Regions from separate parts of the Pseudoxanthomonas sp. LjRoot127 genome, predicted to be linked through region 3. Evidence: predicted binding sites of a transcription regulator. Region 3 holds the regulator's gene; each other region holds the start of a gene.
The links. The regulator HrcA, encoded in region 3, represses chaperone genes, less so after heat shock. The targets are predictions, from matches to a motif close to TTNGCACTCNNNNNNNNNGAGTGCNAA.

Region 1: the regulator HrcA is predicted to act here: its motif matches at 3,825-3,851, upstream of ACSQ19_RS05070 (co-chaperone GroES).
Region 2: the regulator HrcA is predicted to act here: its motif matches at 1,922-1,948, upstream of rpoH (RNA polymerase sigma factor RpoH).

Annotation. Positions count from the first base shown of each region.
Region 1 covers NZ_CAXUQR020000001.1:1,050,752-1,061,200, forward strand. Annotated here, with positions in the region: gene ACSQ19_RS05060 (aminotransferase class V-fold PLP-dependent enzyme) at 330-1,643, shown strand; gene groL (chaperonin GroEL) at 1,712-3,352, opposite strand; gene ACSQ19_RS05070 (co-chaperone GroES) at 3,484-3,777, opposite strand; gene cutA (divalent-cation tolerance protein CutA) at 3,983-4,318, shown strand; gene ACSQ19_RS05080 (protein-disulfide reductase DsbD family protein) at 4,323-6,617, shown strand; gene ACSQ19_RS05085 (TlpA family protein disulfide reductase) at 6,614-7,207, shown strand; gene aroQ (type II 3-dehydroquinate dehydratase) at 7,417-7,857, shown strand; gene accB (acetyl-CoA carboxylase biotin carboxyl carrier protein) at 7,905-8,384, shown strand; gene accC (acetyl-CoA carboxylase biotin carboxylase subunit) at 8,395-9,762, shown strand; gene ACSQ19_RS05105 (hypothetical protein) at 9,841-10,200, opposite strand; gene ACSQ19_RS05110 (hypothetical protein) at 10,197-10,449, opposite strand, start outside.
Region 2 covers NZ_CAXUQR020000001.1:1,913,964-1,924,412, forward strand. Annotated here, with positions in the region: gene ACSQ19_RS08905 (dipeptidase) at 1-865, shown strand, start outside; gene ACSQ19_RS08910 (metal-dependent hydrolase) at 932-1,774, shown strand; gene rpoH (RNA polymerase sigma factor RpoH) at 1,960-2,838, shown strand; gene ACSQ19_RS08920 (hypothetical protein) at 2,972-4,402, shown strand; gene ACSQ19_RS08925 (DUF1203 domain-containing protein) at 4,447-4,950, shown strand; gene ACSQ19_RS08930 (NAD(P)/FAD-dependent oxidoreductase) at 4,923-6,200, opposite strand; gene ACSQ19_RS08935 (MFS transporter) at 6,269-7,585, opposite strand; gene ACSQ19_RS08940 (primosomal protein N') at 7,585-9,771, opposite strand; gene ACSQ19_RS08945 (hypothetical protein) at 10,217-10,449, shown strand, end outside.
Region 3 covers NZ_CAXUQR020000001.1:3,401,954-3,412,402, forward strand. Annotated here, with positions in the region: gene recN (DNA repair protein RecN) at 1-1,364, opposite strand, end outside; gene hrcA (heat-inducible transcriptional repressor HrcA) at 1,456-2,505, shown strand; gene grpE (nucleotide exchange factor GrpE) at 2,548-3,066, shown strand; gene dnaK (molecular chaperone DnaK) at 3,175-5,100, shown strand; gene dnaJ (molecular chaperone DnaJ) at 5,195-6,313, shown strand; gene ACSQ19_RS16065 (prephenate dehydrogenase) at 6,369-7,481, shown strand; gene ACSQ19_RS16070 (sensor domain-containing phosphodiesterase) at 7,583-8,926, shown strand; gene dapB (4-hydroxy-tetrahydrodipicolinate reductase) at 8,961-9,680, shown strand; gene carA (glutamine-hydrolyzing carbamoyl-phosphate synthase small subunit) at 9,902-10,449, shown strand, end outside.

The DNA.
Region 1 (10,449 bases), 2.4 Mb from region 3:
AGCCGCCAGGTTCGCTGGCGGCTTCAAGGGGATTCTTCTGGTGTCTACCTAGAATGAACGCAGCCCCGTCTCCGCCGTAGGTTCGCGGTAATACCAAAACCAGAAGCGGGCGCGGGTCGGGTTCATCGGAGAGTAGAGATATCACGCCTTTCGCGGACTGGCGAATGTTTCATCTGCAACCTGGAATGGCACGTCCATCGTCCCCCGCATGCGCAGAGGGAACATCGTGAAACGCTTGTCACGCGCGCCGCCCAGCGGTGGCCGAGTGCGGCACACGATCGCGTTGGCCCGGTTGTCGCATCCCGCGACGCCACCGGTCCCGGTGCACCATGGCCCTGTCCCGCCGACACCTGCTCGCGGCGCCCGCCGCGTTCGCCGCCACCACGCTGCTGCCCGGTCCTGCGCTGGCCGCGCTGGCCGCGCAGACGCCCGCCCTGCCCGACCTGTCCGACTGGGAGGCCGTGCGCGCGCAGTTCGCGCTGGATCCGGCCTACCTGCATTTCGCGTCGTTCTTCATCGCCAGCCATCCCACGCCGGTGCGCGACGCGCTGGAGGGCTACCGGCGCGCCATCGACGCCAACCCGTTCCTGTTCGTGGAGCGCGCGATGTTCGAAGACGATGCCCACAACCTGCCGCTGCAGGTCTGTACGGAAGTGGCGGAGTACCTGGGCGGGCGCGGCGACGAGGTATGCCTGGCGCGCAGTACGACCGAAGGACTGGCGCTGGTCTATCACGGGCTGCCGCTTCAACCCGGCGACGAGGTCTTGACCACGGTGCACGACCACTATTCGCACCACGAGTCGATCCGGCTGGCGACGACGCGCGCGAATGCGACGATGCGGAAGGCCACGCTCTTCAAGCAGGCACGCGATGCCAGCGTCGACGAAATCGTCGGCAACCTGAAGGCCGCCATGCGCCCGCAGACGAAGGTGGTGGGCGTGACGTGGGTGCACTCCAGCACCGGCATCCGCCTGCCGATCCGCGATATCGCCACGATGCTGCGCAGCCTACCCGACCCGCCCCTGCTGGTCGTCGATGGCGTGCACGGGCTCGGCGCAGTCGACGATACCGTCGCCACGATGGGAGCGGACTATTTCTGCGCCGGCACGCACAAGTGGATGTTCGCGCCGCGCGGCACCGCGCTGGTGTGGGCGAATGCGGCGAACTGGGGCCGCCTGCGGCCCCTGGTGCCCAATTTCACCGAGATCGAAAGCTACAACGCGTGGACCGAAGATCGCCCGCCGGCTGGACCCGCGAATGCCGCACGGATGACGCCCGGCGGTTTCCACGCCTTCGAGCACCAATGGGCAATGGCAGCCGCCTTCCGCATGCACCGGCAGATGCAGCGACCGCGCGTCGCCGCCCGCATCGCCGCGATGAACGACCAGCTCAAGCAGGGATTGGCTGGCCTGCCGAAGGTGAAGATGCACACCCCGCGCGCTGCGGCGCTGTCGGCAGGCCTGGTCGCCTTCGAGATCGACGGCATGGCGCCGACCGAGGCGGTGAAGCAGTTGCTCGCGCGCCGCATCATCGCCAGCACCAGTCCCTATGCCGTCACCTACGCACGCCTTGCACCCAGTCTGGTCAACACGCCGGACGAAGTGGATGCAGCCTTGCGTGCGGTGCGCGCCCTCGCGGCCTGACCGGCAAACAAAAAAACCCCGCCTCGCGGCGGGGTTTTCGTGGAACGGTTACGCGGGAAGCGGACTTCTTAGAAGTCCATGCCGCCCATGCCGCCCATGCCACCACCGGCCGGCATCGCCGGCTCGTCCTTCTTCGGAGCCTCGGCCACCATCGCTTCGGTGGTGATCATCAGGCCCGCGATCGAAGCGGCGTTCTGCAGCGCGGAGCGCGTGACCTTGGTCGGGTCCAGGATGCCGAACTCGATCATGTCGCCGAACTCGCCGTTGGCGGCGTTGTAGCCGAAGTTGCCCGAACCGTCCTTCACGCGGTTCACGATCACCGACGGCTCTTCACCGGCGTTGGTCACGATTTCGCGCAGCGGGGCTTCCATGGCGCGCAGGGCGATCTGGATGCCGTGGTTCTGGTCTTCGTTGGCGCCCTTCAAGGTGCCGATGGTCTGCAGCGCGCGGATCAGCGCCACGCCACCGCCGGGGACCACGCCTTCTTCCACCGCCGCACGCGTGGCGTGCAGGGCGTCTTCGACGCGGGCCTTCTTTTCCTTCATCTCGATCTCGGTCGAAGCGCCGACCTTGATCACGGCCACGCCGCCGGCCAGCTTGGCCACGCGTTCCTGCAGCTTCTCGCGGTCGTAGTCCGAAGAGGTCTCTTCGATCTGCGCCTTGATCTGCTTGATGCGCGACTGGATGCGCTCGGCATCGCCGGCGCCGTCGATGATGGTGGTGTTCTCCTTGGAGATCACGACCTTCTTCGCACGACCCAGGTCGTTGATGGTGGCCTTCTCGAGCTGCAGGCCGACTTCCTCGGAGATCACCGTGCCGTTGGTCAGCGTGGCGATGTCTTCCAGGATGGCCTTGCGGCGGTCACCGAAGCCCGGCGCCTTGACGGCGGCGACCTTGACGATGCCGCGGATGGTGTTGACCACCAGCGTGGCGAGGGCTTCGCCTTCCACTTCCTCGGCCACGATTAGCAGCGGCTTGCCGGCCTTGGCGACGCCTTCGAGCACCGGCAGCAGTTCGCGGACGTTGGAGACCTTCTTGTCGTGGATCAGGATGAAGGGGTCGTCGAATTCGACCTGCTGCGACTGCTGGTTGTTGATGAAGTACGGCGACAGGTAGCCGCGGTCGAACTGCATGCCCTCGACGACGTCGAGTTCGTTCTCCAGGCCCGAGCCTTCTTCAACGGTGATCACGCCTTCCTTGCCGACCTTCTTCATGGCCTCGGCGATGATGTCGCCGATGTTGCTGTCGGAGTTGGCCGAGATGGTGCCGACCTGGGCGATCGCCTTGTCGTCGGCGGTCGGCTTGGAAAGCTTCTTCAGCTCTTCGACGGCGGCCTTCACGGCCTGGTCGATGCCGCGCTTCAGGTCCATCGGGTTCATGCCGGCAGCGACGGCCTTCGAGCCTTCGCGGATGAACGCCTGCGCCAGCACGGTGGCGGTGGTGGTGCCGTCACCGGCGTTGTCGGAGGTCTTGGAAGCGACTTCCTTGACCATCTGCGCGCCCATGTTCTCGAACTTGTCGGCCAGTTCGATTTCCTTGGCGACGGAAACGCCGTCCTTGGTGATGGTCGGGGCGCCGAAGCTCTTCTCGAGCACGACGTTGCGGCCCTTCGGGCCGAGGGTGGCCTTGACGGCATTGGCGAGGATGTTCACGCCGCGCACCATGCGCGTACGGGCGTCTTCACCGAAACGGATATCTTTGGCTGCCATTGGAAAAACTCCGTGATTCGTAATTCGTGATGAGTGATTCGGGAAACGTCGGGCAGCGGGAAATCGGATGGAGTGGGATCGTCAACGCGGTTGCGCTACTGCGAACCCCCAATCCCCAATCCCGCCTCGGCTCAGCCGAGGATTGCGAGAACGTCGTCTTCCTTGATGATCTTGTACTCGATGCCATCCTGCTTGTAGGCGGAACCGGAGTACTGGCCGTAGATCACCTTGTCGCCGACCTTGACCTTCGGGGCGCGCACGCCACCGGTGGCTTCGACGAACTTGCCTTCGCCGACGGCGATGACTTCACCCTTGGTGGGCTTCTCCTTCGCGGCGTCGGGAATGATGATGCCGCCGAGGGAGGTTTCTTCGGCTTCGATCGGCTTGACCACCAGGCGGTCGTACAGCGGCTTGATGTTGCTCATGTCAATCCTCTTAAGTGATTGATTGGACTAGGAAAGGGGCGGCGATGTTAGCAGTCCCAGGGAGAGACTGCCAACGACGCGGACACAAAAACCCGGCAGCGCCGGATGCCGTCCTATGTTGGGTGGGGGCCATGCGCTTTCAAGGGCCGGTCGAAAAATTTTTTCGCCAGGGCCGTCTGGGCCGGTCTGCGATAATCGCCGGCCCATGCCCGTCTTCCTTATCCTCTCCACCTGCCCGGATGCCGACACCGCCCAGCGGCTGGCGCGGACGCTGGTGGAAGAGCGGTTGGCCGCCTGCGTCAGCCTGTTGCCCGGTGTGGTCTCGACCTACCGCTGGCAGGGCGACGTGGAACAGGCGACCGAGGTCCAGCTGCTGGCCAAGACCTCCGGCGACCGCCGCGAGGACCTGATGGCGCGCCTGGCCGAACTCCACCCGTATGAACTGCCGGAGATCCTGGCGGTCGAAACCGCCGCCGGCCTGCCCGCCTACCTGGACTGGGTCGCCGCCGAAACCCGGGCCCACGCCCGTGCCTCCGAGTGATCCGATGACGCCGATCCGCGCCCTGCTCTCCCTCCTGCTGCTGTCCCTGACCTCGCTGCTGGCGCCGGCCGCCTCCGCCGCGATCACCCAGGACGACCTGCTGCCGGTGGACGAAGCGTTCGTGCTGACAGCTACCGCGCCGACGCGCGACAGGATCGAGATCCGCTGGAAGATCACCGAGGGCTACTACCTCTACCGGCATCGCACCAGCGTGGGCGCCGATCCCGGCTTCGCCGCGCGGCCCCTGCAGTTGCCGAAGGGCAAGGCCTACCGCGACGAGTTCTTCGGCGACGTCGAAACCTACCGCGGCGAGCTGCTCGCCACCCTGCCCGGCCAGCCGACGGCGTCGACCGACCGCGTCACGCTGAAGATCAAGTACCAGGGCTGTGCCGACGCCGGCATCTGCTACCCGCCGCAGACGCGCACGCTGACGGTGGCGTTGCCGCCCGCCGCCGGCGAGGCCTTCGTGCCGCTGGGTTCCGGTGCGCTCACCGGCGGCCTGCTTGGCCAGCAGCCGCAGGCCGGCATGGACGCACTGCCGCTGCCGGAGGAACAGGCGTTCGCGTTCGAGGCGATTGCCTTCAACGGCAACGAGCTGCTGCTGCGCTTCACCCCCGCGCGCGGTTATTACGTCTACCGCGACCGCACGTCGATGGCGCTGGGAGGCGCGCCGGGCATCGCCCTGCAGGCGCCACGCTGGCCGACGGGCAAGGCGCACCGCGACGCGCATTTCGGCGAGGTCACGGTCTACTTCGACCAGGCCGAAGTGCCGGTGCCGTTGAGGCGGGAGAACGCAAAGGCCGCACAGGCGACTCTGCGCGTCACGTTCCAGGGCTGCCAGACCAACGGCATCTGCTATCCGCCGATGACGCGACGGGTGAAGCTGTCGATCCCCGCCGGTACGGTGACGCCGGCCACCATGCCGGACGTGCCGGCGCCCGCCGCCGTCGCAGCGCTGCCGACGAGCGAGACGCCCCCCGCGAGCACGCAGGTCGCGGTTCCCGTCGCGGGCGCGACGACCTCACCCGTTGCGGCCGACGTCGAACGGACACTTCCTCCGGCAGACGTGCTGGCACGCAACCAGGGCGGCGCCATGTCACTGCTCGTCGCACTCGCGCTGGCACTGGCGGGCGGCCTGATCCTCAACCTGATGCCGTGTGTGCTGCCGATCCTGTCGTTGAAGGCGCTGTCGCTGGCCGAGAGCGGGCGCGATGGTGGTGACGCGCGACAGCGCGCGCTCTGGTACACGGTGGGCGTGCTGGTCAGCTTCGTCGCCGTCGGTGCGCTGGCCCTCGCGCTGCGGGCCGCCGGCCTCGCGCTCGGGTGGGGCTTCCAGTTGCAGCAGCCATGGGTCGTCGGGCTGTTGGCCTATGTGATGTTCGCGGTGGGTCTGAGCCTGTCGGGCGTGTTCGCGATCGGCCACCGGCTGGCGGGTACCGGCCATGGGCTGGCGTCGCGTCGCGGCCCGGTCGGCGATTTCTTCACCGGCGTACTGGCGGTGGTCGTGGCCAGCCCCTGCACGGCCCCTTTCATGGGCATCGCACTCGCGTACGCCTTCACGGCGCCCACGCCGTTGGCACTGCTGGTCTTCGCGGTACTCGGCCTGGGATTGGCGTTGCCGTTCCTGCTGATCGGCTTCGTGCCGGCGCTGGCACATCGCCTGCCGCGCCCCGGCGCCTGGATGGAGACGCTGAAGCAGGCACTCGCCTTCCCGATGTACCTCACCGCGGCATGGCTGCTGTGGGTGCTGGGCAAGCAGCGCGGCGTCGATGCGCTGGGGCTGGCGCTGGTCGGACTAGTGTTGCTGGCGCTCGGGCTGTGGTGGTTCCAGCGCGCGCGCTTCGCGGCACCGCTTCAGCGCATGCTGGCACTCGCGCTGGCGACCTCCGCGCTGGTACCTCTGGTGATGGTGCACCGGTTGCCTACGAGCACGGCAGCAGCACCGATGGCGGACGGCCACGTGCCTTACTCGGCGGAACGCCTGGCCGCCCTGCGCGCGGAGGGCCGCATCGTCTTCGTCGACATGACCGCCGACTGGTGCGTGACCTGCAAGGCCAACGAAAAGGCCGTGCTGAACACCGACGCGTTCCGTGAGCTGCTGTCAGAACACGATGCCGTGATGATGACGGGCGACTGGACGAACGTGGACCCTGCCATCACCGCCTTCCTCGAACAGCACAAGGCCGTCGGCGTGCCGCTGTACGTGATGTACCCGCGCAACGGCGGCGAAGGCGAGGTCCTGCCGACCGTGCTGACCCACGACACGGTGCGCCAGGCCTTCGAACGGGCGGCGCGATGAAGGCCACCACGCCGCGCATCCTGGCGGTCGCCGCACTGGCGGCCGGACTGGGCTTGCTCGCCAGCCTCTGGCTAGACGTCAACCCCCTGTGGCGGACCGGCCCGGGCGAGCGCGCCCTGCATGCCGCCATCAACGCCACGGCACCGACGCCGCCGCCAGGCGTCACGCCGGCGGCCATCGGCGATCCGATGCCCGCCATCGCGTTGCCGGGACTGGATGGCAAGATCGTCGATCTCGCCGCCCACTACCGCGGCAAGCGGCTGCTGATCAATGTCTGGGCCAGCTGGTGCGGCCCCTGCATCGAGGAGATGCCCGAGCTGCAACGCTTCGCGATGGCGCAGGGGGCAGAGGGCGTGCAGGTGATTGGCCTGGCGCTGGACTCGCCGGAAGCGGTGCGGGATTTCCTGTCCCGCGTGCCGGTCGGCTATCCCATCGTGCTGGACACACCCGGCCCGGCCGACGCCAGCGTCTGGCTGGGCAACGCCAAGGGCGTGCTGCCGTATACCGTACTGATCGGCACCGATGGCCGGGTCGAGCGACAGAAGATCGGCCCGTTCCAGCACGGCGAGCTCAGCGACTGGGCGCAGTAGCAACGCCGCGTTACGTCGTCGAAACGGCGGTCATCGTGCGCCATCAATTGAAAAACCCGCCTTGCCGGCGCGCCTTGTCGCCCCGCCTCGACCTGATCGGCACGAATGGCGCCAGGAATCAAACAAGCGCTTAAAACGAGGCAAACTTCGGCGAACTGGACAGCATTGCCGTGTTCGCGCAGACTGCCGGCCTTCCGCTGGAGAGCCGAATGGCGAAGCTGCTGGTCCTGCATGGCCCCAACCTCAATCTGCTCGGGACGCGCGAGCCGGAGGTCTATGGCCACACGACGCTGGCGGACATCGACCTGGCGCTCGCGGCGCAGGCGCAGGCCGCCGGCCACGCGCTGGAGGGGTTCCAGTCCAATGCCGAGCACGCTCTGGTCGACCGCATCCAGACCGCCCGCACCGACGGCACCGCCTTCATCCTGATCAACCCGGCTGCGTTCACCCACACCTCCGTCGCGATCCGCGACGCGCTGGCGGCGGTAGCGCTGCCCTTCATCGAAATCCACCTGTCCAACCCGCACAGCCGCGAACCCTTCCGCCACACCAGCTACTTCAGCGACAAGGCGGTCGGCGTGGTCTGCGGGTTCGGTGCGGACAGTTACCGCTACGCGCTGGACGCCGCCCTGCAGCGGCTGCCCGCCTGACTTTCCTCTGTTCCCCGCGGGGAACGATGTTCAACCACGAGGCTCCCATGGATCTCCGCAAAATCAAGAAACTCATCGACCTGCTGGAAGAGTCGAACCTGGCCGAAATCGAGATCAAGGAAGGCGAAGAATCCGTGCGCCTGGCGCGGACGCCCAAGGGCGGCTATGCCGCACCCGCCGCACCGGCGCCCGTGGCCTACGCCGAACCGCGCCCCGCGGCACCGATGCCGATGAGCTCGCCGACCGAAGCCTCCACCGGCGGCACCGCCAAGCCCGGCAACGCCCTGCCCGACGGCCACGTGGTGCGCGCGCCCATGGTCGGCACCTTCTATGCCTCCCCGTCGCCGGACAAGCCTGCCTTCGTCAGCGTCGGCCAGTCGGTGAAGGCCGGCGAGACGCTGGCGATCATCGAGGCGATGAAGATGTTCAACCCCATCGAAGCCGACGTGTCCGGCACCGTGCTGTCGATCCTGGCCGACAGCGGCCAGCCGATCGAATTCGACCAGCCGCTGTTCGTGATCGGCTGAGGTCGGCACCATGCTGGACAAGGTCGTTATCGCCAACCGGGGTGAGATCGCGCTGCGCATCCTGCGCGCCTGCCACACCCTCGGCATCCGCACGGTCGCGGTGCATTCCACCGTCGACCGCAACCTCAAGCACGTGGCCATGGCCGACGAGTCCGTCTGCATCGGCCCGGCCGCCTCGAAGGACAGCTACCTCAACATCCCGGCCATCATCGCCGCGGCCGAGGTGACCGACGCGCAGGCCATCCACCCGGGCTACGGCTTCCTGTCGGAGAACGCCGACTTCGCCGAGCGCGTGGAGCAGTCCGGCTTCATCTTCATCGGCCCGAAGGCGGACACGATCCGCATGATGGGCGACAAGGTGGAAGCCATCCGCGCCATGCAGGCGGCCGGCGTGCCGTGCGTGCCCGGCAGCGGTGGTCCGCTGGGCGACGACATCGTCGCCAATACCCGGATCGCGCGCGAGATCGGCTATCCGGTGATCATCAAGGCCGCGGGCGGCGGCGGCGGCCGCGGCATGCGCGTGGTGCATGTCGAAGGCGCGCTGAAGGCGGCCATCGAGACCACCAAGTCGGAAGCCAAGGCGGCGTTCGGCAACGGCGAGGTCTACATGGAGAAGTTCCTGGAGAATCCGCGCCACGTGGAAATCCAAGTCCTCGCCGACGGCCAGGGCAACGCCATCCACCTGGGCGAGCGCGACTGCTCGATGCAGCGTCGCCACCAGAAGGTGGTCGAGGAAGCACCGGCGCCCGGCATCACCGAGGAACTGCGCAACGAGATCGGCAAGGTCTGCGTGGAAGCGTGCATCCGCATCGGCTACCGCGGTGCCGGCACGTTCGAATTCCTGTTCGAGGACGGCCGCTTCTACTTCATCGAGATGAACACCCGCATCCAGGTGGAGCATCCGGTGACCGAGCGCATCACCGGCATCGACCTGGTCTGCGAACAGCTGCGCATCGCGGCCGGCCACAAGCTGAGCATCAAGCAGTCCGACATCGTGCTGCGCGGCCATGCCATCGAATGCCGCATCAACGCGGAAGACCCGGACACGTTCATGCCGCACCCGGGTCTGATCCAGCATTTCCATCCGCCGGGCGGCCCCGGCGTGCGCGTGGACACGCACATCTACGAAGGCTATCGCGTCCCGCCGAACTACGATTCGATGATCGCCAAGCTGATCGTCCACGGCCCGGACCGCGACACCGCGATCGCGCGCATGCGCGTCGCGCTCAGCGAGATGGTCATCGACGGCATCAAGACGAATATCCCCCTGCAGCAACGCATCATGCGCGACCAGGGCTTCCAGGCCGGCGGCCAGAACATCCACTATCTGGAAAAGCGCCTGGCCGAACGCAAGAACAAGGCGATCTCGCTGGTCTGAGGATTCGCCGCGCCAGACGCACGAAGGGCCGGGATGGCGACTTGCCGTTTCAACGTTCGGACGAGGCGACGCGGCGTATTACCGCTCGGGTGCCTGTTGCGTGCCGGGCACCGGGACGGCACCGAGCGGCGAGGACGGATCGGTGATCCGCACCACTTCCGACGACCCGTTGGGCCAGACCACCCTGATCGTGCTGCCCGGCGCCAACGTCGAGAACGGCGTGCCGCTGCGCGCGCGATACAGCGCGGCGACCTGCGCGGCGCCGAGGCGGCGCGCCTCGTCCGGCGCATGGATGGTCATGTGGCCCACCCGCGACAGATCGCGGAACGCGGGGTCGCGTGTTTCGATCACGATCGTTGCCGCCGCGGCGGCATACGCCACCACCACCAGACCCCAGACCAGGAGATTGGCTCCCGGCCGCGTGCGCTTGTATTTCATCCTTCCACTCCCGGGTGGGACAGCAGCGTGCCCACCATCTCGTCCACGTTGTCCCGACCTTGGCGCGGCACACCGGCATCGCGCGCGAAGGTGGTGAAATCCTGCGATTCGTCCTGCGAGCAGATGCCGCCGTTGACGCAGTAGTTGGTCATCATCGTGCCGCCGGGGCTGCAGTCCATGCCGAGCCGGCAGGCCGCCACGCGCCAAGCGATCTCGGTCAGTTCAGTGCCCGACACCTCGCCCAGCGTG
Region 2 (10,449 bases), 1.5 Mb from region 3:
GGAGATGGAGCTTGCGCTTACCGCCGATGACGCAGAGCGGATCGGACGCGCCGGCAAGCGCGTGTCGTTCATCAGCATGGAAAATGCCGCTCCCCTGGCCAGCGATCCCAGCTTGCTGACGGCCTACCATCGGCTTGGCCTGCGCATGCTGGGCATCACGCACGTGCGCAACAACGATTTCGGTGACTCTTCGACCGACCCGGCCGGGGCGGAATGGAATGGCCTGAGCCCGGCGGGTCGTCACCTGGTGGAAGAGGCCAATCGCCTCGGGGTCGTGCTGGATGCGTCGCATGCCAGCGACACCGTCTTCGATCAATTGCTCGCACTATCGAAGGCGCCGATCGTGCTGTCCCATACCAGTGCTGACGCGTTGTACGACCACGCTCGCAACATCGACGATTCGCGCATTCGGCAGCTCGCTTCGAAAGGGGGCGTCATCCACGTCAACGCGTTCGGTGGCTACCTGATCGATATCCCGAAGATTTCCGAGCGCGAAGCGGCCATGGATGCCCTTGGAGAAAAGTACGGCCCTGAAAATCGGCTGGCGACGGACCGCGTAACGGCATATCTGGCTGAGCGCCGTGCTATCGAAGCCCGGTACCCGGTCAAGCGCGCCACATTCGAGGACTACATGGCACACCTCCTTCACATCCTGAAGGTGGCGGGCGTAGACCATGTAGGCATCGGGGCGGATTGGGACGGCGGCGGCGGCGTGACCGGCATGGAGGATGTCAGCGCGTTGCCCCGGATCACGGACGCACTGCTGGCGGCCGGTTACACCGAGCAGGATGTCCGCAAGATCTGGAGCGGCAACCTCCTGCGCGTGATCAGGGAAGCGCAAGCGATCGGATCCGCGGAGCGTTGAGAACGCTCGACGATCGGCGTGCGGTCTTGCAGACGCATGTGACGGAGGCTTCGGGAGGCAGGTGTCATGGAAGAGACGATCACCGCCCGTCGATTCATCGCCACGCTGGGCATGGACATCCCGAGGCATTGGCTGCCCGGCAATGAGGTGGTGTCGTCGTTGCTCAACGCGTACACCATTCTGGTGCCCGCCAACGAGGCGTTCTATATGCGAACGCTCAACGCCTGTCTGCCGCGCATCCCGGACGGCGCGCTTCGTGCGCGTTGCGAAGCCTTCATCCGCCAGGAGGCGCAGCACGGGGTCGCGCACAAGCGTTACTGGGCAAATCTCGACGCGCAAGGTTACGCCTACCGAGGCGTGGAGCGTGTCGTGGAGCGATGCGTCTTCCGTGTGATGGATCGCCTCGCGCCCTTGTGGTTGCGCGTGTCGCTGGTGAGCTGCGTCGAGCATATCAATGCCTATCTGGGTTACGAATTCCTGAGCCAGTCGATCCTTGCAGACGCCGACCCGCGCCTTCGCGATCTGATGGAATGGCATTTCGCCGAGGAGATCGAGCATCGGGCAGTCGCATTCGACCTGCTCCAGGCGGTATCACCCTGCTATCCCGTGCGGATGCTGGGTGCGGCGATGACCGCCACGCTGTTCCATCTTCTGTTGACTGGCCTCGCAGCGTGGCTGCTCGCGCAGGATCGCCTGTTGTGGCGAAGGGCGACCTGGACACAGTTGATCAGTCATCTGGGGGCCGGACACGAGATGGGGCGCAGGTCGTTCGAGCACCTGCGTGACTACCTGGCGCCGCGGTTCGATCCTTACTGCTTGCCCGGCGCGGACGCGCTGGCGGCCGCCGTGCTGACGCGTCTGGGTGCGGAGCATTCGCCGTCCGTGGTCCCGATGGCGCCCCGAAACTGAACGATTGCCCCCTAACCTGCTTCCGCGGGTTACCGGCAGCACTGATGTTTGCGGCATATCCAAGTTGTTGATTAGTAATCACTTTCAGGCCTGGCGTTGAGGGCCCGGTTGTTGCACAACTGGAACAATTCGGAACTTCCGGCACGGTTAGCAGTCGAACCCCCCGACTGCTAACATCCATGCCCATGAGCCAGAACACTCCCACTACCGCCCTGGTCACTCACAACCTGCCGATTCCCAGCGCGCTGGGTTCGCTCGACGCCTACATCAGCGCCGTGCACCAGATCCCGGTGCTGACGGTGGAAGACGAGCGTGCCCTCGCCAATCGTTACCGTGACGAGGAAGACCTCGATGCCGCGCGCGAGCTGGTGCATTCGCACCTACGCTTCGTCGTGCATGTGGCGCGTGGCTACAACGGCTACGGCCTGCCGCTCGGCGACCTGATCCAGGAAGGCAACATTGGCCTGATGAAGGCGGTGAAGCGCTTCGACCCGGATATGGGCGTGCGCCTCGTCAGTTTCGCGGTGCACTGGATCCGTGCCGAGATGCACGAGTTCATCCTGAAGAACTGGCGCATCGTGAAGGTCGCTACCACCAAGGCGCAGCGCAAGCTGTTCTTCAACCTGCGCAAGTCCAAGACGCGCCTGGGATGGATGAATGCCGAAGAGGTCAGCGCCATCGCCAAGGACCTCAACGTGTCCGAGCGCGAGGTGATGGAGATGGAATCGCGGCTGTCGGGGCGGGACATCGGGTTCGATGCGCCGTCGGACGAGGACGAGGACCATGCGCCCCCGTCACCCGCCAGCTATCTGGTCGCGCGCGACGAAGATCCGTCGCAGGCATACGAGCGCGCAGACAGCGAGGATAACCAGCTCGAGTTGCTGCGCGAGGGCTTGGCCAATCTCGATGACCGCTCGCGCGACATCATCAAGCGCCGCTGGCTGGATAGCGAAAGCAAGGTCACGCTGCAGGAGTTGGCCGACGAGTACGGCATTTCCGCCGAGCGCGTCCGCCAGGTCGAAGCCAATGCGCTGAAGAAGATGAAGGCGCTGTTCGCTGCCTGATTCACGCACGCGCGAGTCGTTACCGGAGAGGCCCCATCGGGGCCTCTCCGCTTTTGTGGCGGGTGGAATGGCGGATGTGGTCCACTACGCCGCGACCCGCCGTGGGCGGCGTGACAACCAGAAGGAGCAGGGCATGGGGTGGGGCAACAAGCGGCATTGGGTCTTGGCATTGGCGGTGATGTGCGGAGCGTGGGGTGCGTCTGTCATGCCGGCCCTGGCGGCGGACACGGGCAACCTCCCATCCGAGGGGCGAGAAGGCGGTGTGCGCTTCGGCATCGATCGCGAAGAGTACGACGCACAGGCGCGTGCGGCGATGCAGGTGGATCCCGTCGTGGCTGCGCATCTCGGTGCGATCCGCAAGATCTCGCTCGATGACGCCGCCAGCATGGACGAGCCCGGCCCGGACGTGCTGGTGTTCGACGTGGAAGGCAGCCGCGGCAAGGGGCGTGTTACCGCGCGCTTCATCACGGTCAGCGCCACCCAGGAAGCATTGGGACCCGGTGTCCTGGTCATGGCCGACGGCACGGAGCATGCGATCACCGGCAGCGCCGATGCCCTGGCGGCGGAAGACGGCAGCCACGATCACCACCACCACGACCACGACGAGGACGTCGAGGCGGGGGCCGGTCTCTTCATCCAGCAGGCACGCGAAGCCGCGCAGCGCTATCCCGTGATCCAGCAGCACATCGGCCGCATCAGCACCTTCGAGATCGACAGCGACGCTTCGGGCGCGGCGCCTGGCATGAACGCTTTCGTGTTCGATGTCGTGGGCGACAAGGGACGTGGGCGGCTGGAAGCCGACTTCATCACCGTCAGTGCCGCTACCGAACGCCTCGGCAAGGGGGTGCTGACGCTGGTCGATGGCCGGCGCGTGCCCTTCGACGGCGAACCGCGCGGCGAGGATGAGTTTGCCGATCACGAAGGTGCCGGCGCACTGTTCGGCGACATGCAGGACAATATCTTCACGCGCCAGGCGCGCGTGGCCGTGCAGCGCTCGCCCCTGGTGCAGGAGCACATCGGCACCCTGACGGCGTTCGACTTCGACCTGGCGGGCACGGGGGAAGCGGACGGCGCGAACGAGTTCGTGTTCGACCTGGCCGGCGACAAGGGGAACGGACGCATCCTCGCGGAGTTCATCACCGTCGACGCCGACACGGAGCGCCTCGGCAAGGGCGTGCTCACGCTGGCCGATGGTCGTGAATTCGCGTTCGAGGGTGAGCCGCCGGCGACAGGTGAACTGGACGCAGCGCGTGTCGATACCGACCGTGGCGAGGCTCCCGATGCGTTCGCGCGGCAGGACGGCATCTTCGTGCTGCAGGCCAACGCAGCCATGCAGGCCCATCCGGTCGTGCTGCGCCATATCGGCGACATCCGTGAGGCGGCGTTCGACCGCGACGCATCCTGGGCAGCGGAAGGCGAGCGCTATATATTCGACCTGAGGGGCAGCAAGGGGCAGGGACGGCTGGAGGCCGAGTTCATCACCGTGGATGCCGACAGCGAGCGCATCGGCGAAGGCGAACTCGTCATGGCCGACGGCAAGCGCTACCCACTGGGCGGAAAGTGAGCTGCGCAAGATCCGGATAGCGCCGCCCTTCGCGCGGCGCGAGCATGGCATCCCGTTCCCGAGAGCGCGATGCCATGCCGTTCGTGATCCGCGGGCTGCCGCCCGCGCCCTTCCTTCCCCTGTTCGCCCTTGACGATGCCGCGCTGGCGGCACGCAACATCCGCCGCATCGCCGCGGACGCCGACCGCGGCTTCCCCTGCCGCGTCTCGCTGCGCGATGCGCAGCGTGGCGAGACCGTGCTGCTGCTCCACCATCTGCACCACGAGGTCGTCGGCCCGTATCGCGCCAGTGGCCCCATCTACGTACGCGAAGCCGCGATGTCGTCCGGCGCGGCGGAATTCCGGGACGCGCTGCCGCCCTCGTTCCCACGCCGCCTGCTGTCCCTGCGCGCGTACGATGCGGGCGGCGACATGCGCGATGCCGACGTCGTGGACGGTGCCGATGCCATGCCCCACCTGCAGCGCCTGCTCGGCCTGCCCGGCGTGGCCTACCTGCACGTGCACAACGCGCGGCCGGGGTGCTACGCCTGTCGCGTCGATCCCGCCTGATCCTCGTCACTGCCCAGGATGATCCGGGCGCCGCGCTGGTAGCTCCAGTACGCCCAGAACCAGTTGAGCAGCACGACCAGACGGTTGCGGAAGCCGATCAGGAAGAACACGTGCGCGGTCAGCCAGAACCACCAGGCCAGCACGCCCGAGAATTTCAGCTTGCCGAAATCGACCACTGCGGCCATGCGGCCGATCGTGGCGAGGTTGCCGTAGTCGCGGTAACGGAACGCGCCGGGCGATGCGCCGCCCGACAGGCGTGCACGCAGCACCTGCGCCACGTGGCGGCCCATCTGCTTGGCGGCCGGTGCCACACCGGGGACGGGCTTCCCATCCGCAGCCACTGCCGCCAGGTCGCCGGCGACGAAGATGTCCGGATGACCCGGCACGCTGAGGTCGGGCTGCACCGTGACGCGGCCCGCACGATCCAGCGGCACACCCAGCGAGCGTGCGAGGGGCGATGCGGCCACGCCCGCTGCCCACACCACCGTTCTTGCGGCCACGAACGTGTCCCCGAGTTGGTAGCCGTCGGCGGTGATGCCGCTGACCGGCGTCCCGGTGACGACCTCGACCCCCAGCTTTTCCAATTGCCGACGCGCCTTTTCCGACAGCGCTTCGGGGAACGAGGCCAGGACGCGCGGTCCGCCCTCCACCAGCCGCACGCGCGCCTGCGAGGGATCGATCCGGCGGAACTCGTTCCTGAGCGTGTGCCGCGCGATCTCGGCCAGCGTGCCGGCCAGTTCCACGCCGGTCGGTCCACCGCCGACGATGGCGAAACTCAGCCACGCGGCGCGTGCCGCCGGATCGGTTTCCGCCTCCGCACGTTCGAAGGCGAGCAACAGGTGGCGCCGCAGTTGCAGCGCGTCGTCGAGCGTCTTGAGGCCCGGCGCGTGCGGCGCCCATTCGTCATGACCGAAATAGGCATGCGTCGCGCCCGTCGCCAGCAGCAGCGAGTCGAACGCGATGTTCGTCCCGTCCGTGAGCACGACGTGTTTGTCCCGAGCGGCGATCGAGGCGACTTCCGCCAGCCTCACCTCGACATTGGCCTGCCTGCGCAGGATGTGGCGCAGCGGCGCGGCGATGTCGGGTGCCGACAGACCGGCGGTCGCCACCTGATAGAGCAGCGGCTGGAACAGGTGATGGTTGTGCCGGTCGATCAGCGTGATGCGCACCGGCGCGGAGGCCAGCGCGCGCGTCGCCCAGAGGCCTGCGAAGCCACCGCCGACGATGACGAAATGGTGTGCCGGCTGCATGCCGTCTCCCGCGGCCACGGACCGTGGCGGATCGCGACGTATTGTCGCATGCGCGCCGGTGCCGTCGTTCAATGCGGGTCGCGATCGATCAGCGACGTCTCGCGCGTGTCCGGCATCCACAGGTACACCAGCAGCGAACACGCGATGCATGCAGTGACGTACCCGTAGAAGCCGGCTTCCATGCCGATCTTCTTGAACCACAGGGCCACCATGTCCGCCGTTCCGCCGAACAGCGCGACGGTCAGCGCATACGGCAGGCCCACGCCCAGTGCGCGGATCTCGACGGGAAACATCTCGGCCTTCACTACGGCGTTGATCGCGGTGTAGCCGCTGAGGATCACCAGCGCCGCCATCACCAGCCAGAACGCCTGCACGGGGCTCGACACCGTCTGCAGCGTGGACAGGATCGGCCATGTGCACAATGTGCCCAGCACGCCGAACGCGATGAGGATGCGGCGCCGCCCGATCCGGTCGGACAGTGCGCCGACCACCGGCTGCAGCAGCATGAAGAAGAACAGGGTCGAGGCGTTGATCAGGCTGGCCGTCTCGCTGGCCATGCCGGCGCTGTTGACGAGGAATTTGTGCACGTAGGTCGTGTAGGTGTAGAACGCCAGCGTGCCGCCCATGGTCAGCCCGACCACGGCGAGGACGGCCCGCGGATGCCGCGCCAGCGCGCGCAGCGTTCCCTGCGCCTGCCCGCGGTCCGCGTGGCTGGCGCCACGGCGGCAGAACGATTCGGTTTCCACCATGTTCCGGCGCAGCCACAGCGCGACGAGTGCCGCCACGGCACCGATCGCGAACGGGATGCGCCAACCCCAGTCGCGCAGTTGTTCATCGGTGAGGAAGACGCGCTGCAGCGCGATCAGCACGGCCAGCGCGATCAGGTGGCCCATCACCAGCGTCACGTACTGGAAGCTCGACCAGAAACCGCGGTGCCCGCGCGTGGCCATCTCGCTGAGGTAGGTCGCCGAGGTGCCGTACTCGCCGCCGACCGACAGACCTTGCAGCAAGCGTGCCAGCACCAACAGGATCGGCGCGGCGACGCCGATGGTCGCGTACCCCGGCGTGCACGCGATGATCAGCGAGCCGCCGCACATCATCACAACCGACAGCATCAACGCGCGCTTGCGTCCATGGCGGTCGGCGTAGCGGCCGAGCAGCCAGCCGCCGAGCGGGCGCATCAGGAAGCCCACGGCGAAGATGGCCGCGGTCTTCAGCAACTGGCTGGTGCGGTCGCCGCCCGGAAAGAAGATCTCGGCGAAATACAGCGAGAAGGCCGCATACACGTACCAGTCGTACCACTCCACCAGGTTGCCCACCGATCCGCTGAAGATGCTGCGCAGGCGCTGGGCGGAGGTGAGGCGCGTGAAGGGCGTCGGCGTCATCAGTACAGGTCCATGGGGTCGACATCCAGCGACCAGCGCGTACGGCGTGCTTCCGGGAGGGCATGGATCTGCGGCAGCGCGAGATCGAGCATGCGGTGCAGGGCGCGTCGCTCCGGCGAAGAGAGCAGCAACTGCACGCGATGCAGGCCCGCGCGCCGTGGCATCGGTGCCGGCAAGGGGCCGTGCATCTCCAGCACGGAGTCGTGCGCGCGGAGCACCTGCTTGGCCGCCCGCAGGAAGTGCTGCGCGGCATCGGCCTGCTGTGCCTCCGCGCGCAGCAGTGCTAGGTGCGCAAACGGAGGAAAGCCGGCCATCTGGCGTTGTTCCAGTTCGGCCTCGGCGAACGCGTGGTAACCGCCGTTGATCAGCGTGTTCAACAGCGGATGATCGGGATGGTGCGTCTGCAGCCACACATCGCCACGCTTGCCCGCGCGCCCCGCGCGTCCGGCGACCTGGATCAGCTGCTGCGCCAGCTTTTCGCCGGCGCGGAAGTCGGTGGAGAACAGGCCTTCGTCCACGCCGACCACCGTGACGCGGGTGAGGTGCGGCAGGTCGTGGCCCTTGGCCAGGATCTGCGTGCCGACCAGGATGCCGGGCGTGTCGCCCAGCTTCGCCAGTTGCTGCGCAAGGCCATCGCGCTTCTGCGTGGTGCCGCGGTCCACCCGCAGCACCGGCACGTCGGTGAACTGTTCGGCCAGCAGTTCCTCCAGACGCTCGGTGCCGATGCCCTGCGGTTGCAGCGCCAGTCCACCGCAGTCCGGACAGGCCGGCGGCGACGCTTGTCGTGCGCCGCAATGGTGGCACTGCAGCCGCCTGCCCCCTGCATGCACCGTCATCGGACTGTCGCAGCGCCTGCAGTGCGCGCTCCAGCCGCAGTCATGGCATAGGAGCACTGGCGCGTAGCCGCGGCGGTTCTTGAAGACCAGTACCTGGCCGCCGGCGTCCAGCGCCTGCCGGATCGCCTGCAGGGTGTCCGCCAGCAGGCCCGCCTGCTGTGCGCGCTTGCGCATGTCCAGCACGCGCACGCCGGGCGGTTGCGCCTCGCCGGCGCGGCGCGAAAGTCGCAGGTGCGCGTAGCGGCCGCTGCGCGCGTTGTGCAGCGTTTCCAGCGATGGCGTGGCGCTGCCGAGCAGCACGGGGACGTCCAGCGCCTTGCCGCGGACCAAGGCGAAGTCGCGCGCGTGGTAACGGATGCCGTCCTGCTGCTTGTAGCTGCCGTCGTGTTCCTCGTCTATCACGATCAACCCGGCTTCGGGCAGCGGTGTGAACACCGCCGAGCGGGTGCCCACGATCACCCTGGCCTCGCCGCGCAGACAGGCCGCCCAGGTGCGCGCGCGTTCGCCATCGTTGAGGCCGGAGTGCAGAGCGTGCACGGGCACGCCCAGTCGTTCGCGGAACCGCGCCAGCGTCTGTGGGGTCAGGCCGATCTCGGGCACCAGCACCAGCGCCTGCCGTCCGCGGCGAAGGCAGCCGGCGATGGCGTGCAGGTAAACCTCGGTCTTGCCGCTGCCGGTCACGCCATCCAGCAGCAGCGCGCCGAAACCGACCGTGCCGGTGACCGCGTCAGCGGCGGCCTGCTGTTCCTCGTTGAGCGTCGGCCCGGGGCGTGGAGCGGGCACCGCGGGCACCACGGCGGCAGGGACGCGCTCGGCCAGCCCCCGCTTGCCCAGGTCGCGGGCGGTGGCGCGGCCGGCGTCCAGGTGCAGGTCCAGCGCATCTTCATCCAGTGTGCCGTGCGCCACCAGCAGATCGGCCAGGCGGCGCGGCCGGCTGCCCGCACGCAGGCGGTCCCGCCGGCCCAGGCCCGCCTCCGTCAGTCGCCAGTGCCAGGCGTGGGTGTCGGGCAGCGGCTCGCCCTGGCGCAGCAGGACGGGCAGTGCGGTCGCCACCACCTCGCCCAGCGGCGCATGGGTATAGCGCGCCAGCCAGTGCAGCGATTCCAGCAGTTCGCCCTGCAGCAGCGGATGGGCGTCCAGCAGGGCGTCGGCGTGGCGCAGTTCCATGCCGGGGTCCGTCGCGGGCGCGACGTCGGCGACGAAGCCGGTCAATGGCCGGTTGCCGAACATCACGCTCACCCGCTTCCCCACGTCCGCGGGGGTGGCGTCATGGCCGGGCGGAGGCAGGTAGTCGAACAGGCGCGGCAGGGGCACGGGCAGGGCGACTTGCAGGACGGACACGGGCGACATTGCGTGCAGTGTATCGGCCTGTCCCGGCGCGGGTCAGGTCTCACACAGTTGCGGTGATGTCCTGCCGGAATCTTGACGAAAATCACGCAAGTGCTGATCCCGGAAGGAGATTCCGGTTTATCCACACCTGCTGTGGATAAATCTGTGCATGGCCGGAATGCTTCACGGCGCGATGACGCTGCCGCAAGCATCCCGCCCGGGTTGGCCAAAAAAGTGCCAGTAATACTTTCTTTATTTAAATCATGTGGTTAGGCGTGAAACGCAGCTGACACAATCGGGCGGAGGGTGGCATCGCGGCCACGGATGACAGATCGGTGACTGCTGTGCACAACGTGATTTCCCGGAAACCCTTGTGGCGCCGAAGAGAGCAGATTCCGACGGTCTGTCAAGCATCCGTACCGCCGTCGCAGGTGACTATGATCGCCAGTACGCCACCGGTTCCACGATGACCTCTTCCCGTTCCGATTCCTCCCCCGCCCCCGCCGCATTGGCCGCCTTCCTGCGGGGATGCGAGCGCCGCGGTGCGGTGTTCGCCGAACTCCAGTGCGGAGACGCCGATCGCGGCGATGTCGCCCTCGCCGCCGCCCTGCGCGCCTTTCGGGGCAAGGCGGCCGCGCTCCCGATGGCGGACTGGCCCGTGCGCTTCTGGACACTGCTGGCGGCCACGCCGCAGCTGCG
Region 3 (10,449 bases):
GTCGGCACGGCGTCCACCCCGAGCGCAGCCACTTCGATCGCCAACGAAATGCGCGCGAGTTCGCCGCCGGACGCCACCTTTCGCAGCGGACGCGGCGGCTGCCCGGCATTGGCCGAAACCAGGAATTCGACCCGCTCGGCGCCGGCAGGATCGGGACGATCGCCTTCCTGGGGCTCCAGCGCGATCTCGAAACGGCCACCGCCCATGCCCAGTTCGGCAATCAGGGCGGTAGTGGTATCACCCAGTGATGCCGCCGCGCGGATACGCGAACGGCTCAGGGATGCCGCGGCGCTGCGCCACTGCTCCCGGGCCGCATCGATCTCTCCGTTCAGCTGGACCAGGCGTTCGCCGGCGCCGCGTAGCGACTCCAGTTCGGCGGCGAGCCGGTCGTGCTGCTCCTGCAGGCCCTCCAGCGGTACGCGATGCTTGCGGGCGAGGTCGTGGACGCGGGCCAGCTTGCGCTCCAGCGCGTCGAACTGCAGCGGTTCGCCGTCGAGGTCGTCGCGCACCTGGCCAAGCAGGGACAGTGCTTCCTCGATCTGGATCGCCGCACCGTCGAGCAGCGCATCCACCTCGCGCAGGCGCGGCTCGTGCTCGGCTTGCCGCCCGAGATCGGCGCGCACCTGTTGCAACTGCCGGGTGAGCGAGGGCGTTTCGTCGCTGGCCAGTTCGCCCAGGGCCGCATCGCAGGCCTGGATCAGGCCGGCCGCGTGCGCCTGCCTGCGATGGCTGGCGACCAGCGCTTCCAGCGCAGCCGGCGAAAGATCCTCCCGCTGCAACTCCGAGAGCTGGTGTTCCAGATAGTTGATGCGGTCGGAGACATCGCCTTGGCCCGACAGTAGTTCGCGTTCGCGCAGCAGCGCAGTCCAGTATCGCGCCGCCTCGCGTACCGTGGCGCGCTCGCGGTCGTTTCGCGCGAAGGCGTCCAGCAGGTCCAACTGGCTGTTGCGGGCCAGCAGCGCCTGGTGTTCGTGCTGGCCATGGATTTCCACCAGCCGGGCGGCCAGTTCGGTCAGCTGGGAGAGCGTCACGCTGCGGCCATTGATCCACGCGCGGGAACCGCCGTCGGCACGGATCACCCGGCGCAGCTGGCACTGGCCGTCGTCGTCCAGTTCGTTCTCGGCGAGCCACGCCTGTGCTGGCGACCCGGTCGAGGGGGAGAATTCGGCCGACAGCTCCGCCCGCTCGGCGCCATGACGGACCACGCCGCTGTCTGCACGCAGGCCGGACAGGAACCCCAGCGCATCGACCAGCAACGATTTGCCGGCGCCGGTTTCACCGGAAATGACGGTCATGCCGTCGCCGAATTCCAGTTCGGCCGCACGGACGACGGCGAAATCCTTGAGGGCGAGATGTCTGAGCATGCGGCGGATTGTAAGCGGTGGCGGCTCAGCGTCTGAGACGTCCCGGGCGCGCCGGCTTGCAAAGAAGGGGGAGCGACGTTATCTAGCGGGCATGCATCCGCCATCGCCCCCGCTGGATCCGCGCGCCCGCCAACTGCTGCGGACGCTGATCTCGCGCTACATCCGCGATGGCGAGCCGGTGGGGTCGCAGACGCTGGCCCGCCATGCGGGGCTGGAGGTGAGTCCGGCGACCATCCGCAACATCCTGTCCGAGCTGGAAGAGGTCGGACTGCTGAGTTCCCCGCATACCTCGGCCGGCCGCATTCCCACCGCACAGGGGTATCGGGTGTTCGTGGACAGCCTGGTGCAGGTGAAGTCCCTGGGGGACGGCGAAGTCGCGCGGCTGCGGGCCGAACTGTCTACGGGGGCGGGGACCCAGGCACTGCTGGGCAACGCCTCGGAGCTACTGTCGGCGATGACCCACTTCGTCGGCGTGGTCAGCGTGCCGAGGCGGGAGCAGTTCGCCTTCCGCTACATCGATTTCGTGCCGCTGGATGGGCAGCGGGTCATGGCCATCCTGGTCTTCGCCGACAACGACGTGCAGAACCGGGTCATCGAGACCCGTCGGCCCTACGAGCGGTCGGAACTGGAGCGCATCGCGAACTATCTGAACACCCAGTTCGCCGGGCGACCCTTGGCCGAAATCCGGGCCAACCTGCTGCGTGACCTGCGCCGCGCCCAGACGGAAATGGAAGGCCTGCTGGCCGAGTCGATCGAGCTGGCCGAACAGGCCCTCACGCCGCCGGGCGACGATGTGGTGCTGGCGGGCCAGACCCGGCTCATGGGGGTGCAGGAGCTGTCCGATCTGGAACGGCTGCGCGACCTGTTCGAGGCGTTCGCTCGCAAGCGCGAAATCCTGCAACTGCTCGAGCGCACGATCCGCGCCCCGGGGGTGCGCATCTTCATCGGCGAGGACACCGGGCTCGCGCCGCATGATGGCGTGTCGGTGGTGACGGCGCCCTACATGGCGGGCGGGCAGGTGCTCGGCGTGCTGGGGGTGATCGGGCCCACGCGCATGGCGTATGACCGGGTCATTCCGGTGGTGCAGGCGGCGGCCGATGTACTGGGTGCGGCCTTGAATCCGGATGCGCCGGCCCCATAGGTTGGGGCTTGGGCGGCCGGACTTGCCGCGATGGGACCCGAAATGAACCAACACGACCACGATTCCGACCTGGACCAGGGCCACGACCCGCAGGACACCGACAGCGCGCTGATCGCCGAGCTGGAAACCCTCCGCAACGAGCTCGACCAGCTGCGTGCCACTACGCTGCTGGAGCGCGCCGACCTGGAGAACCAGCGCAAGCGCGTGGCCCGCGACATCGAGCAGGCCCGCAAGTTCGCCAACGAACGCCTGTTGGGCGACCTGCTTCCCGTTTTCGACAGCCTGGACGCCGGCCTGGCCGCGGCAGGCGCCGAGCCGAGTCCCCTCAAGGACGGACTGGAGCTGACCTTCAAGCAGTTGCTGAAGGTGGCCGGCGACAACGGCCTGACCCTGCTGGACCCCACGGGCGATGCCTTCAACCCCGAACACCATCAGGCGATCAGCCAGGCCGATGCGCCGGGCGCCGCGCCCGGCAGCGTGGTGCAGGTGTTCCAGAAGGGCTACCTGCTCAACGGACGCCTGCTGCGCCCGGCCCTGGTGGTCGTGGCGAAGCACGACTGAACGTCTGCGCGACGGCGCTTGAACGGCGCCATCGCACCCCTATATCGGGACCATCCACCCGGCCGAGCGCCGGATCCAAACAGAATTTGCTAGGGAGCGAGAACCACCATGGGCAAGATCATCGGCATCGACCTCGGCACGACCAACTCGTGCGTGGCGATCATGGACGGCGGCAAGGCCCGCGTCATCGAAAACTCGGAAGGCGACCGCACCACGCCCTCGATCGTGGCGTACACGAAGGACGGTGAAGTGCTGGTCGGCGCCTCGGCCAAGCGCCAGGCCGTGACCAATCCGAAGAACACCTTCTACGCGGTGAAGCGCCTGATCGGCCGCAAGTTCACCGACGCGGAAGTGAAGAAGGACCTGGACCTGGTGCCCTACGGCATCGTCGCGCACGACAACGGCGACGCCTGGGTACAGACCAGCGACGGCAAGAAGATGGCACCGCAGGAGATCTCCGCGCGCGTGCTGGAAAAGATGAAGAAGACGGCGGAAGCCTTCCTGGGCGAGACCGTCACCGAAGCCGTCATCACCGTGCCGGCCTACTTCAACGACAGCCAGCGCCAGGCGACCAAGGACGCGGGCAAGATCGCCGGCCTGGACGTCAAGCGCATCATCAACGAGCCCACCGCGGCCGCGCTGGCCTATGGCCTGGACAAGGGCGAAGGCGGTGCCGACCGCAAGATCGTCGTCTACGACCTGGGTGGCGGCACCTTCGACGTGTCGATCATCGAGATCGCCAATGTCGACGGCGAGAAGCAGTTCGAAGTGCTGGCGACCAACGGCGACACCTTCCTGGGTGGCGAAGACTTCGACAAGCGCGTCATCGACTACCTCGTCGAGGAATTCCAGAAGGACCAGGGCATCGACCTGCGCAAGGATCCGCTGGCCCTGCAGCGCCTGAAGGACGCCGCCGAGCGCGCCAAGATCGAGCTGTCCAGCTCGCAGCAGACCGAAGTGAACCTGCCGTACGTCACCGCCGACGCGTCGGGCCCGAAGCACCTCAACATCAAGCTGACCCGCGCCAAGCTGGAAGCGCTGGTCGAAGACCTGGTGAAGAAGACCATCGAGCCCTGCCGCATCGCGCTGAACGACGCCGGCCTGCGCGCCAGCGACATCGGCGAAGTCATCCTCGTCGGTGGCCAGACCCGCATGCCGAAGGTGCAGCAGGCCGTGGCCGAGTTCTTCGGCAAGGAACCGCGCAAGGACGTCAATCCCGACGAGGCCGTGGCGCTGGGCGCCGCGATCCAGGGCGGCGTGCTGGCCGGCGACGTCAAGGACGTGCTGCTGCTCGACGTCACCCCGCTGAGCCTGGGCATCGAGACGCTGGGTGGCGTGTTCACCAAGATCATCGAGAAGAACACCACCATTCCGACCAAGGCCTCGCAGACCTTCTCCACTGCCGAGGACAACCAGTCCGCGGTGACGGTGCACGTGCTGCAGGGCGAGCGCGAACAGGCCCGCTTCAACAAGTCGCTGGCCAAGTTCGACCTGTCCGGCATCGAGCCGGCGCCGCGCGGCATGCCGCAGGTGGAAGTGTCGTTCGACATCGACGCCAACGGCATCCTGCACGTGTCGGCCAAGGACAAGAAGACCAACAAGGAACAGAAGGTCGAGATCAAGGCCGGTTCGGGCCTGTCCGAGGACGAGATCGCGCGCATGGTGGCCGACGCCGAGGCGCATCGCGAAGAGGACAAGAAGTTCCAGGAACTGGTGCAGGCGCGCAATCAGGCCGATGGCTTGCTGCACGCCACCCGCAGTGCCATCACCGAGCACGGCAGCAAGGTGCCGAGTGATGTGATCGGACGGGTCGAATCCGCCATCGCCGAGCTGGAGACGGCGATGAAGGGCGACGAGAAGGCGCAGATCGAAGCCAAGTCGAAGGCGCTCGAAGAGGCGGCCCAGTCGCTGTACGCGGCCGCGGCGTCGACCGAGCAGCCCGGTGGCGGCGCCGGTCCTGCCGGCGGTGCATCGGCAGGCGCGGACGACGTGGTCGACGCCGAGTTCACCGAAGTGAAGGACGACAAGAAGTAATCCCGGCCCACGGGATGCGGCGGACGGGAGACGTGGCCTGCCACGGCCTCCCGTTTTGCCATCCGGCGAACCTGCGAGACCAGCCTGACGACACATGAGCAAGCGCGATTACTACGAAGTCCTGGGCGTGGCCAGGGACGCCAGCGATGAGGACCTGAAGAAGGCCTATCGTCGCTGTGCGATGAAGCACCACCCCGACCGCAACCCCGGCGATGCCGCGGCCGAAGCGGCGTTCAAGGAGTGCAAGGAGGCGTACGAGGTGCTGTCCGACGGCGCCAAGCGACGCACCTACGACGCGCACGGACATGCGGCATTCGAGCATGGCATGGGCGGTGGCGGTCCCGGCGGTCCGGACATGGGCGACATCTTCGGGGACATCTTCGGCAACATCTTCGGCGGAGGTGGCGCGCGTGCCGCCCGACGGGGCGCCGACGTGGGCTACGTCATGGAGCTCGACCTGGAGGAAGCGGTCGCGGGCATCGAGAAGCGCATCGAGATTCCGTCGCTGGTCGCATGCGAGCCCTGCAAGGGCTCGGGCTCGGCGGACGGGAAGGTCGAGACCTGTGGCACCTGCGGCGGTCGCGGCAACGTTCGCATGCAGCGCGGCATCTTCGCCATGCAGCAGGCCTGTCCGGCCTGCGGCGGGCGCGGCCAGACCATCAAGAATCCCTGCACCGAGTGCCATGGCGCCGGTCGCGTGGAGGAAGAGAAGGTCCTGTCGGTCAAGATCCCGGCCGGCGTGGACAATGGCGACCGCATCCGCCTGACCGGCGAAGGCGAAGCGGGCCCTCCGGGCACGCCGCCGGGCGACCTGTACGTGGAAGTGCGTGTGCGCGAGCACGACATCTTCCAGCGCGATGGCGACGACCTGCACTGCGAGGTGCCGATCCGCATCTCGCAGGCGGCGCTGGGCGATACCGTGCGCGTTCCGACGTTGAGGGGCGAGGCGGAGATCCGCATTCCCGCCGAAACCCAGACCGGAAAACTGTTCCGCCTGCGCGGCAAGGGCGTGAAATCGGTGCGCAGCCGCAGCGAGGGCGACCTCTATTGCCGCGTGGTGGTGGAAACCCCCGTCAACCTGACCGGTGAGCAGCGCGAGCTGCTGGAGAAGTTCGAAGCCACCTTCAGCGGCGAGGAGGCGCGCAAGCACTCGCCGAAGTCGGCGACGTTCCTCGATGGCGTGAAGGGCTTCTGGGACCGCATGACGTCCTGACGCCGGCGCGGTTCGGCTTGCTTCTAGAATGGGGCTCCTTCGTGGAGCCCTTTTCGTGCCCGGACCCCTCATCGGCATCGTCGGCAGTGCAGGCGCCTATGGCCGCTGGCTGCAGCAGTTCTTCCGCAGCCGCATGGCCCTTGAGGTGATCGGCCATGATCCCGCCGATCCGTCTTCCACGGACGAGGCGGACCTGGTCCGCCGTGCCGACGTACTTCTGTTTTCCGCACCCATCCGGGCGACGGTGTCGCTGATCGAGCGTTACGTGGACCTGGCGGGCGGTGACGAGAGCGGGAAGCTGTGGCTCGACGTGACATCGGTCAAGGCCGCGCCGGTGGCCGCCATGTTGCGGTCCCGGGCCGAGGTCGTTGGCCTGCACCCCATGACCGCCCCGCCCAAGTCGCCGACGCTGAAGGGCAGGGTGATGGTGGTGTGCGAGGCGCGGCTTGACCGCTGGCGTCCGTGGCTGACCGCGCTGCTCGAGGCGTTGGACGCCGAATGCGTGGAGGCCACCCCGGAACAGCACGACCGCGTGATGGCACTGGTGCAGGCCATGGTGCATGCGACGCACCTGGCGCAGGCGGGCGTGCTGAGGGGACAGGCCGACAGGGTAGGCGATCTCGCCTCGGTGATGCCTTTCCGTTCGGCCTCCTTCGAGATGGATGCCGCGATCATCGCGCGCATCCTGTCGTTGAACCCTGCGATCTACGAAGACATCCAGTTCGGCAATCCACATGCGTCCGAGGTCCTGCGCGCGCTCGGACAACAGGTGGCCCGGATGGCCGCGTTGGTGGAAGAAGGCGGCGACGCCGCACGCGAGGCCTTCCGCAACGAGTTCCTGCACGACAACCGCGAAGCGGTGGGTGCCGCTGCGCTCGCGGAGGGCAACTACCACTACGAGCGCATCGGCTACCTGCTGGCCGACCTGTCGGCGGACAAAGCGCTCAGCGTTCACCTGCCGCAGGACCGGCCCGGCTCGTTGCGCAGCCTGCTGCATGTGTTCGAGCGACACGACGTCAGCCTGTCGTCCATCCATTCGTCGCGCACGCCAGAGGGTGACGTGCATTTCCGGATCGGATTTGACACCGGCATCGACGCGGAGGCGTTGCAGCGCGCCGTCGCTGAGATCGCGGAGACCGGTATCGGTCGGATCGTGTCGTCCGCCTGATCGACCATCGAATCCGCCGATCGGCATGTAAACCCGTTTACTCGACAAGCGTGAGTCGAGAGCCCTAGCATCCCCCACGAGGCGGCGGCCACGACCGTCACATGAGCTTCATCATCCTCAGGGAGCGACGGGAGATGGGTCAGGACAACACGCGGGTGACGCGGTCGCCACTGCAGGTGCTGGCTGCACGGAAGGACGACGAGGAGGCGATCGCCCTGCTCACGCAGATCGTGGTCGCCCAGGGTGAAATCGCCGCGGCCGGTCCCGAGCCCCAGGATGTCGTGGATGCGATCACCCATCGTGCGCAGGCCCTGACGCGCTCCGACGGCGCGGTGCTGGAAATCCGCGATGGCGCGGTCATGCGCTACTGGTCGGCCAGCGGCATCGCGCACGACATGGTGGGCATGAGCATCCCCGTGGAGGGTAGCCTGTCCGGTCGCTGCATCCACGAAGGCCGTGTGCTGAGGTGCGACGACAGCGAGGACGACGCACGCGTGAACCGCGATGCCTGCCGGCGGGTCGGACTGCGTTCCATGCTGGTCGCCCCCCTGCATTTCCGTGGCCAGGTGGTCGGCGTGCTGAAGGTGGTTTCGGCGACGCCCATGGCCTACCGAGACGCCGATTGCCGCACGCTGGAACAGCTCAGTACGCTGGTGGCCGCCAGCTTCTACAAGGCGATCGAACACGCGCAGATGCGCGCGGCACTGGAAACGCGCAAGGGAGCGGTGGATCGGGACCGCCAGCACGCGCAGGCCGCGAGGGTGCGCCTCGAAGACGTGCTGCGCGAGGGTAGGCTGACGAGCGTCCTGCAGCCCATCGTGCGGCTTGCCGACGGCGCCACCGTCGGGTACGAGGCACTGGCACGCTTCCCGATCGAATACGACCTGTCCACCAGCCGCTGGTTCGAGGACGCCGCAAGGCACGGCTTGAGCGTGCCACTGGAACTCGCTGCCGTGGAAGCGGGGCTGGCGTGCCTGCCGCGCATTCCCGGAGACGCCTACATCGCGCTCAACGTGTCGCCCGAGACCGCATGCAACGAGCGCCTGTCTTCGTTGCTGGCAGCAAGCGAGCCGCAGCGACTGGTGCTGGAAATCACGGAGCACACGCCTGTCGACGACTACGGACAGCTGAACACCTGTCTCGCCGCGCTGCAGGCGCGCGGCGTGCGCATCGCGGTGGACGACACCGGCGCGGGCTTCGCCAGTCTGCGCCACGTGCTGCGGCTTTCCCCCGACATCATCAAGCTCGACATCTCGCTGGTGCGCGAAGTCGACCAGCGCCCGCGCATGCAGGCCCTCATCGCGGCGCTGCTCGCATTCGCCGAGGGGACGCGCGCGCAGCTGATCGCGGAAGGCGTGGAGACAGAACGCCAGTGCGACGCACTGAAAGCACTCGGCGTGGCCTTTGCGCAGGGCTACTTCCTCGGTCATCCGGCCGCGCCGTAGCCCGGCCTGGCGGGCAAGCGGTTACCATGCGGCCATGAACGCCTCCCCGATCCGTATCCTCATCCATGGTGCGTCCGGTCGCATGGGCCAGGCGTTGCTCCGCCTCGCCGCCGAACAGGCCGGCCACTGCCAGGTCGTCGCGGCGGTGACACGGCGTACGCCGTCACCGCGCGTGGTGGACGGCGTCCCCCATTTCGCGGCCAGCGAGCTGGCGGGCGTGCCGGCCTTCGATGTCGCCATCGACTTCAGCCTGCCCGACGGGTTCGATCACATCCTCGCCCTCTGCGTCGAGCGTGGCGCGGCGCTGGTGTCCGGAACGACGGGCATGGCCGACGCGCAGGCGGGCGCCCTGGTGCAGGCGGCGAAGAGCATCCCGCTGGTGTGGGCAAGCAACTTCAGCCTTGGCGTCGCGGTCCTGGCGGACCTGGTGGAGCGAGCCGCGGCAGCGCTGCCGGGGTGGGACGTGGATGTCGTGGAGTCGCACCACGTGCACAAGAAGGATGCGCCGTCCGGCACGGCGCTCACGCTCGGAGGCGCGGCAGGCAGCGCGGGCGCGCCCGTGCATTACGCCAGCCTGCGCGCGGGCGACATCGTCGGCGAGCACACCGTGCAGTTCACCGGGCTGGGCGAGCGGGTGGAACTGGTGCACCGGGCGACGCATCGCGATGTGTTTGCACGCGGCGCGCTGCACGTTGCGCGGCAGCTCGCCGGGCGCCCGGCGGGCAGCTACCGGGTGCGCGACCTGTTGGCGTGAAGGCACGCGGGCTTGCCCACGTCGCGCTACAACCTGAACACGGCGGGCTTGGGCACGCCGCCGAGCATCCGGCGTAAAAAACGGTGGCGCTGAACAGGCCGTTTCCGTACAATTCCCGCTCGCCTGTTACCCATCGCCACGGACCGGATGAACGCCGCGTCTGCGGTTTCTTGCAGCCGCAAGCCGGTGGGACAGGGTTCCTCCACCCCAAGGCGAACCCCGTGACACGACCCGCAATCCTCGTACTCGAAGACGGCACCGTATTCGAGGGCGAATCCGTAGGCGCAGACGGCCTCTCGGTCGGCGAAGTGGTGTTCAACACCGCGATGACCGGTTATCAGGAAATCCTGACCGACCCCTCTTACGCCCGCCAGCTCGTCACCCTGACCTATCCCCACATCGGCAATACCGGCTGCACCGACCAGGACGACGAAGCGTCGAAGGTCTGGTGTGCCGGCCTGATCGTGCGCGACGTACCGCGCCGCCCCAGCAACTGGCGCAACCAGCAGGCCCTGCCGGAATGGCTGTCCACGCGCGGCATCGTGGCCATTGCCGGCATCGATACGCGCAAGCTGACGCGCATCCTGCGCGAGCGCGGTGCCCAGAACGGGGCGCTGATGGCGGGCGATGATGTCGACGTGGAGAAGGCGCTGGAAGCCGCGCGCAAGTTCCCCGGCCTGAAAGGCATGGACCTGGCCAAGGTGGTCAGCACCGACAAGCCGTATCCGTGGCGCGATGGCCAGCTCGACCTGGACCGCAATGCCTTCGT